One region of the Mesorhizobium sp. IMUNJ 23232 genome, then DNA from elsewhere that is predicted to be linked to it. Evidence: predicted binding sites of a transcription regulator. Region 1 holds the regulator's gene; the other holds the start of a gene.
What was found. The regulator PhoB, encoded in region 1, activates phosphate uptake and scavenging genes when phosphate is short. The targets are predictions, from matches to a motif close to TGTCATNNANCTGTCAT.

Region 1 (4,190 bases):
CGCAAAGAGGTCGAGCGATATGGCGCCCAGCACGACCTTTTCGCTCCAGATGTAGCGGAACCCGGCGAACAGAGTATCCAGCGACGGGCGTTCCGCACCGGCCTGCCGGGCCGGCTTGGGAATGACGAAAATCAATATCGCGCTGGCCACCATCAGCAGCGTGGCCAAACCGTAGGCTACCTCGGCCGAAATGCCGTAGAGCAGGCCGCCGGCAACCGGCCCGACGATCGTCGCAGTCTGCCAGGCGGACGAATTCCATGCGACGGCATTGGCGAAATCCTCGGGCGGTACCAGATTGGCGACCAGCGAAGCGGCGGCCGGGCCGAAGAAGGCGCGCGCAACGCCGAACATGGCTAGCACCGCGAAAACAGGCATGACGCTGTTCAATCCACGGAGCGTAAGCAAAAGCAGCGCCAGCGCGCATGCCGCCTCAAGCATTGCCGCCAGTCCCATGACAAAACGGCGCCCGAACCGGTCAGCAATAGCGCCGGTGACAAGCACGAGCAGCAGCGATGGGATGAACTGAACGATGCCGACAAGCCCGAGATCATAAGGATCTCTCGTCAGGTCGTAGACCTGCCAGCTTACAGCCACGGAAACGATCTGGGTCGAGAACGTCGCCAGGAAACGTGCCGACCAGAAGGCGAGGAACGGGCGGTGCCGGAAGGCAGCATAGCGCTGGCTTGCGGCTGTCGCGGTTTGAGAAGACATCGGGCTCGGTATGCGAGTGAAGGAACCGCGCTGTCCTTAGCGCGGTTCGCGGCCGTTATCGCCCCTAATTCGCGGCTGGACCAAGAAGAAGGCGGGCTCCCTCCGAGATTGGCGGATCGGCGGTGCGTCCTTCGAAGCCCGCCATGTCTTACCCCTCGGCCTTGAACGTTTCCGCTTCCTTGCGGATCTTTTCCCAATCGTTGCCGTGGCGCTTCAGAAGTTCGCGCGCCTGGCGTGGCGAGAGGTCGGTCGTTTCCGCCAGATGCTTAACCTCGAGTTCCTGGCCTGCCGCCAACTGGCCTTCTTGCTTCGCTGTCTTCGCCATCGGGTCTTCCTCCGTTGGCTGGTTCAACGCGCGGGTGGCAGAAAAGTCGCACGGCAATCTTTGCCAGGTCAAGAAGGGAGTCCCAAGCGCCGGACGATCATCCCGGAACTTCTTCTCGCACATGCGAGTTTCCGCTGGAGCGAATGGAGATTTTTCGATGATCAAATGGCTTGTCCGGCTCGGTCTGGCGGTGGTGGCGACACGGCTCGCCGCAAAATACATGGCGCCCGACGCTGAAGCCGAACCCGTTCCGGCAGATGCATCTTCAGGAAAGCCAAAAAGACGGAGGACAATGAAATGACCCGCTTCGGTTTGGCCGCCGCCGCGCTGGCCGGATATGTGGCCTATCGAATTGGCCGCCGGCTGGTCGAGGAAAACAGCAGCGAAGACAAGGCTGTCGCAAGGGCTACACGACGCCGGAAGGTCCATCGCGCTCCGCCGCCGCATATCGGCGTCGATGTCAGCGCCAAGACACCTGGCCAGAGCCGGCCACATTGATCTCGCTGAGACCGCCGAGGCGGTTAGTGTTCCGTCAGCGCTTCGTTGAGCAGGTCGAGGTCGACGTAGAAATACCGCACCAGGCAGCGCTGGACCTCTTCGGCGTCGAAGCCGTGACTTCTTAGATACGAAACCGATTCCTGGATGGCGCGCCGGTCGACGAGTTTTGTCTTGCGGTCGTCCTGGGCATCCATGAGGGCGTCCATCTCGGCGATGTTCCGATTCTTGGACAGGATTTGCATATGGTTTCCCGCAGGCTTCATGCCTGCCAAAGTATCGAATTAAGGATAACAAAACGCTAATGCCGGCCGGGAGCGCGCCGCGCACTGTCGGGGAAGAAGATTGCGCGAGAATGACGCCCGCCGCGAAACCGCGACGGGATGGGCAATCATTCTTCGCTTATGGAGTAGCCGGCGCCGCGCACGGTGCGGATGACGTCAGGCAGGCGGCCGGTGTTCACCGCCTTGCGCAGCCGTCCGACATGCACGTCGACGGTGCGCTCGTCGATGTAGATCGTCTCGCCCCAGACATTGTCGAGCAGTTGCCCGCGCGAGAATACCCGGCCGGGATGCCGCATCATGAATTCCAGCAGCCGGAACTCGGTCGGCCCAAGCCTGATCTCGCTCTTCTTGCGGTAGACCCGGTGCGATTCGCGGTCGAGCACGATGTCGCCGACCTTCAGCACCGAGGACAGCACCTCCGGCTTGGCGCGCCGCAGCAGCGCTTTCACCCGCGCCACGAATTCCGGCGTCGAGAACGGTTTTACCAGATAGTCGTCGGCGCCGGTGGCCAGCCCGCGCACCCGGTCGCTCTCCTCGCCGCGCGCCGTCAGCATGATGATAGGCAGCCGCTCGGTCTCCGGCCGCATCCTGAGCCGCCGACAGAGCTCGATGCCGGAGACGGCCGGCAGCATCCAGTCGAGCACCAGCAGGTCCGGCACGTTTTCCTGGAGCCGTATCTCAGCCTCGTCGCCGCGCATGACGACCTCGACCTGATAACCTTCCGATTCCAGATTGTAGCGGAGGAGGACGCCGAGCGGTTCTTCGTCCTCGACCACCATGACCTTCGGAGCGATCATCGCACCTCGCTTGAAATTATTCGGCGAGGACGGTCGTCGCCGTCTCGTCGAGTTTCGGGCGGTTCGCCGGAAGCTGCGAGCCGGTCAGCACATAATAGGCGTTTTCCGCAATGTTGGTCACGTGGTCGCCGATGCGCTCCAGATTCTTGGCGCAGAACAGCAGATGCGTGCAGGTGGTGATGTTGCGCGGGTCTTCCATCATGTAGGTCAGCAATTCGCGGAACACCGAAGTGTATTTGAGGTCGATCTTCTCGTCTTCGGCGCGCAGCCTGTCGAGTTCGTCCGGCTTGCGTCCGGTATAGGCGGCAATCACACCGCTGATCTGGGCGAGCACCAGCGTCGCCATGTCGTCGATGCCGTGCGACAGACCGCGCGGCGTGGCGCCCTCGCCGATCGCGCCAACGCGCTTGGCTACATTCTTGGCGAGATCGCCGATGCGCTCGAGGTCGCCGGCCATGCGGATGGCGCCCAACACGGCGCGCAAATCCTGCGCCATCGGCTGGCGCTTGGCGATCAAGGTGATAGCCCGGTCATCCAGCTCGCGCTGCTTGGCGTCCATGACGGTGTCTTCGGAAATGATCCGCTGCGCCGCTGCCGTGTCGGTGTGCAGCAGCGCCCGGATCGAATCGCCGACCATCGAGCTCGACAGATCGGCCATGTCGCGGATCAACTGGTCGATCTGTTCCAGATCCTCGTCGAACGAGGCAACGGTATGTTCGCGCATTCTCGTGTTCCTTGAGCCGGATCAGCCGAAGCGGCCGGTAATATAGTCCTGCGTGCGCTTGTCGTCGGGGTTGGTGAACATCTTGTCCGTCGCCCCTTCCTCGACCAGGTAGCCCAGATGGAACATGGCGGTGCGTTGCGACACGCGCGCCGCCTGCTGCATCGAGTGCGTCACGATGACGATCGTGTAGTTGGCGCGCAATTCGTCGATCAGCTCCTCCACCTTGGCGGTGGCGATCGGGTCGAGCGCCGAGCAGGGTTCGTCCATCAGGATGACTTCCGGCGACACGGCGATGGCGCGGGCGATGCAGAGGCGCTGCTGCTGGCCGCCGGAAAGCCCGGTGCCGGGCTCGTGCAGACGATCCTTGACCTCATTCCAGATCGCCGCCTTCTGCAGACTGGATTCAACGATGCCGTCGAGATCGGCCTTGCTCTTGCTGAGGCCGTGGATCTTCGGGCCGTAGGCGACATTCTCGTAGATCGACTTCGGGAACGGGTTGGGTTTCTGGAACACCATGCCGACGCGGGCGCGCAATTCGACCACGTCGATCCTCGGGTCGTAGATGTTCTCGCCATCGAGGGTGATGTTGCCGCCGACGCGGCAGATCGGGATCGTGTCGTTCATGCGATTGAGGCAGCGCAGGAAGGTCGACTTGCCGCACCCCGACGGGCCGATCAGCGCCGTCACCTGGTTTTCGCGCACGTCGAGATTGACGTCGAACAGCGCCTGCTTCTGGCCGTAATGAACGGTGACCTTCTCGCCCTTTACCTTGATCGCCGGACCGACCGACTGGTCCCGAAGCTTCTGCTCGACCTTGGCTTCCGTCATGATGTTCATGTCCCTCTACCCCTTAC
Region 2 (4,190 bases), on a different contig from region 1:
AAAGATGACGTTTGCCGGAACGCGCCGGCCACGGCCGTGGATTGACCATCCGCCGCCAATGAAATCGCGCATTACACGAAATCTTGAAGGCGTCCAAGGCGAAAAGCCATGTTTGCCGGCACTACGGGCTGACTTTGCGTCAGCCGCGTCAGATCATCGCCATGCCGCCATTGACGTGGATCGTCTGGCCGGTGACGTAGGCGGCCTCGCCCGAGGCCAGGAAGGCAACCGCCCCCGCGACCTCGGCGCCGGTGCCCATGCGCCTGGAGGGAATCGCGGCCATGATCGCTTCCTTCTGCTTGTCGTTGAGCTTGTCGGTCATCGCCGATTCGATGAAGCCGGGCGCCACGCAATTGACGGTGACGTTGCGGGTGGCGATCTCCTGGGCCAGCGATTTCGTGAAGCCGATCATGCCGGCCTTCGAGGCGCAGTAGTTCGCCTGCCCCGGATTGCCGGTGACGCCGACCACCGACGTTATGTTGATGATGCGGCCGTTGCGGCGGCGCATCATCGGGTGCGTCAGTTCGCGCGTCAGGCGGAACACGGCGGTGAGATTGACCTCGATGACCGAATCCCAGTCGGCGTCGGACATGCGCACGAACAGCCCGTCCTTGGTGATGCCCGCATTGTTGACGAGGATGTCGACGCCTTCGAGATCGGCTTCCGCCTTCTGGCCGAGCGCCTTCACCTCGTCGCGATTGGTCAGGTCGGCGGGAAACAGCTTTACCCGGCCCCCGAGATCGGCGGCGAGCGATTCGAGCTTTTCGACGCGCGTCCCGTGCAGCCCCACTACGGCGCCCTGCGCATGTAATGTGCGGGCGATCGCCTCCCCAATGCCGCCGCTCGCGCCGGTGATCAGCGCCTTCTTGCCAGTCAGGTCGAACATAACCGTATTCCTCAAGAGTGTAGGTTGGTTAGGCAATACCGCTGTTATGACAATGCCGCCAGCGCCGCCTCGACATCCGCCGGCGAGCCGATATTGGCGGTGGCGAGGTCGCGGTTGATGCGGCGCGCTAGGCCGGACAGCACCTTGCCGGCGCCGACCTCATAGAGCGTCGTCACGCCGTTGGTGCCGAACCACTCTACGGTCTCGCGCCAGCGGACGCGTCCGGTGACCTGCTCGACCAGACGATCGGCGATCTCGCCGGGATCGCTGACCGGCCGGACCACCACGTTGGCAACGACTGGCACGGTGGGCGCCGCTTTCGCGACCTTGGCCAGCGCCTCGCGCATCGCCTCGGCGGCGGGCGTCATCAGCGCCGAATGGAAAGGCGCCGAGACCGGCAGCATGATGGCCCGCTTGGCGCCCTTCTCCGTGCAGAGTTTCGCGGCAAGCTCGACCGCCGCCTTCGCGCCGGAGATCACCAGTTGTCCGCCACCATTGTCGTTGGCGATCTGCACGTTCGGCCCGGCTTCGGCACAGGCGGCCTCGACGGCCTCCTGCTCCAGCCCAAGAATCGCGGCCATGGCGCCCTCGCCGACCGGAACGGCCGCCTGCATGGCATTGCCGCGAATGCGCAGCAGCCGCGCCGTATCGGCGACCGAGAACGTGCCGGCTGCCGCCAACGCCGAATATTCGCCGAGCGAATGGCCGGCGACGTAGGAAACCTTGTCCTTCAGCGAGAAGCCGCGTGCCTCCAGCGCTCGCACCGCTGCCAGCGACACGGCCATCAAGGCCGGCTGTGCATTGGCGGTCAGCGTCAGCGCTTCTTCCGGCCCCTCCCAGATGATTTTCGAGAGCTTTTCGCCAAGCGCCTCGTCGACTTCGTCGAAGATCGCCCTCGCCTCCGGAAACGCCTCGGCAAGATCCTTGCCCATTCCCACGGCCTGGCTTCCCTGGCCCGGGAAGGTGAACACGATCGTCATGGTATCCCGTCCTTGCTGCTTTTCTCGGCTAGCCTGTCGCGCGAGGCTGCCGCCGAAGTCAAGACCGCCAAGGGACAATCGGTCGCATCCTTGTCCGCAGATTCTTTTGCCGGCGCTGAAAATCCTTCCAAATTTGGCCACAGGCACTGGATTTTTGTGACAAGAGGATGACATTACCGTGATGGATGCATGACAGGCGTCCGTCCATGAGTTCGGGGAAGCGCGCCTTGGGTTTTCAGACGCGGAGTTCGCTACTGCAGCGGCAAGCAGGATCGGCAGGTGGCGACGCTCCTGAAAAACGCTGGAGCACCATGCGTTTCTGCGGCTCGACGCTGGCGACGCTGCTGGTCGCGGCCCTGCTGGTGTTTGCCGTGGAACTCGTGGCGCGGGGCTCGCTGGCGCAGACGCTGGACTTTTTCCAGCAGCCTTTCCGCCCCGGCTGGACAACGGTGGTGCTGTTCGCCCTGCTGATCGTCTTTTTCGACGCCCTGCTCGGCCGACCCTATCACGCGCTGTTCGTTATCGCGCCGGTGGCGATCGGGCTCGCCTTCGTTGGGCACCAGAAGGCGTTCTATCTCGGCGACCCGCTCTATCCGACCGACTTCCTCTATGCGCGGCAGATCGTCGAACTGATGCCGCTGCTGGTCCGCCAGCGGCCGATCGCTGCGATCGGCTTCACCATCGCCGCAATCGCGGCAGTCGCCATGCTGGTGGCCGCGTGGCGCTTCCGCTGCAAGCGGGCGCCGCGGCTGACCTTCAAGGCGCGCGCCTCGCGGCTGGTTCTTGCGCTGCCAGCGCTGATCTTCTTCGGCTCGATCATGGACTACGCGACCTTCTCCTGGGCGCGCGACCGGCTGCAGATTTCGCCGGTGATGTGGGACCAGAAGGAGAACTACAACAGCAACGGATTCGCCATCGCCTTCGCGCTCAACGTGCCGATGGCGAAAGTCGCCGCGCCGAAGGATTATTCCGAGGACGCCATGAAGGCCATCCTCGGGCAGAAGCTGGCGCCGGTGGTCGTGCCGCAGGACAGGCCCGACATCATCATGGTGATGAGCGAATCCTTCTGGGATCCGACGCTTCTGCCGAAGACCACCATCACGCCCGACCCCATCCCGACCGTGCGCGCGCTGCAGTCCGGCCACATGCTGTCGCCGGAATTCGGCGGCATGACCGCCAATGTTGAATTCGAGGCGCTGACCGGTTTTTCCAACGCGTTCCTGCCCTATGGCAGCATTCCCTACCAGCAATATGTCCGCACCCCTATGCCGTCGCTGGCGAAATTCCTGAAGAGCGAAGGCTACGACACGCGCGCCTTCCATCCCTATGCGGGGTGGTTCTGGAACCGCGCAACGGTCTATCGCGATTTCGGCTTCGACCGTTTCCTGTCGGAGGAGACGCTGCCGGTGCTGGACAAGCGCGGGCCACTGGCCGCCGACACGGCCTTTGTCGAGGAGATCATCGAGAACGCCGACCGGGCGAGCCGGCCGTTCTTCTATTTCGCAGTGACCTTGCAGGGCCACGGCCCCTACGAGCCGAACCGCTATCCGGATTCGACGCTCGACGTGAAAAGCCCGATCAGCGAGATTTCGCGAGGGTCGCTGAAGACCTATGCGACGGGCGCGGCCGACGCCGACAAAAGCCTCGCCGAACTGATCGACTGGGCAAAGAAGCGCGAGCGGCACACCGTCATCGCCTTCTTCGGCGACCATCTGCCACCGCTCGGGCCGGTCTATACCGAGACGGGTTTCATGAATGACGTCGTCGCTGACCGCAACGCGCCGGTCGAGACGCTTGCCGCCGAGCACGAGACGCCGCTGGTCGTGTGGTCGAACCGCATCGGCGCTCTCAAGGGCGTCGGCTCGATCAGCCCGGCCTTCCTGCCGCTGCATCTGATGCGGACGGCAGGCTTCAGCCATCCCTATTATACCGGGTTCCTCGGCGAGGTTTACGACCGCTACAGCGCGGTCGACCGCAACATGCTGGTGGCGCGGACGGGTGCGCCGACGCCGAACTGGGCGCGGGCCGAGACGGTCGACCCGCTGATCCGGGATTTTCGTTGTCTCCAGTACGACCTGATCTTCGGCAAGCGTTTTGGCGAGGCGGAGTTCTTCCCGGAGTCGCAGAAGGTGACGAGGATCTTGCCCCCGCCGGTCTGAGCGGCGGCCGTCAGCCGGTGAACTGCAGCGCGGCGATGATGCTGGAGATGCTGTTGAAGATTTCCTTCAGCTTCTTGGGGTCGTTGGTGCCGAAATAATATTCCGGTTTTGAAGCGCAGTCCCCGTAGAGTTTGCGATTGGTGGGGGAATCGACACCCAATAGAA

Region 2: ACH196_RS33885 (LTA synthase family protein) is a predicted target of PhoB. The motif match lies at 2,023-2,039, and genes of this name have one in related genera.

What each region holds. Positions count from the first base shown of each region.
Region 1 is NZ_JBIRCY010000001.1:76,531-80,720, reverse strand. It holds gene ACH196_RS00435 (MFS transporter) at 1-711, opposite strand, end outside; gene ACH196_RS00430 (hypothetical protein) at 860-1,465, opposite strand; gene ACH196_RS00425 (hypothetical protein) at 1,558-1,776, opposite strand; gene phoB (phosphate regulon transcriptional regulator PhoB) at 1,923-2,612, opposite strand; gene phoU (phosphate signaling complex protein PhoU) at 2,629-3,336, opposite strand; gene pstB (phosphate ABC transporter ATP-binding protein PstB) at 3,358-4,173, opposite strand; gene pstA (phosphate ABC transporter permease PstA) at 4,187-4,190, opposite strand, start outside.
Region 2 is NZ_JBIRCY010000081.1:3,954-8,143, reverse strand. It holds gene fabG (3-oxoacyl-[acyl-carrier-protein] reductase) at 149-886, opposite strand; gene fabD (ACP S-malonyltransferase) at 931-1,866, opposite strand; gene ACH196_RS33885 (LTA synthase family protein) at 2,178-4,025, shown strand; gene ACH196_RS33880 (pilus assembly protein TadG-related protein) at 4,036-4,190, opposite strand, start outside.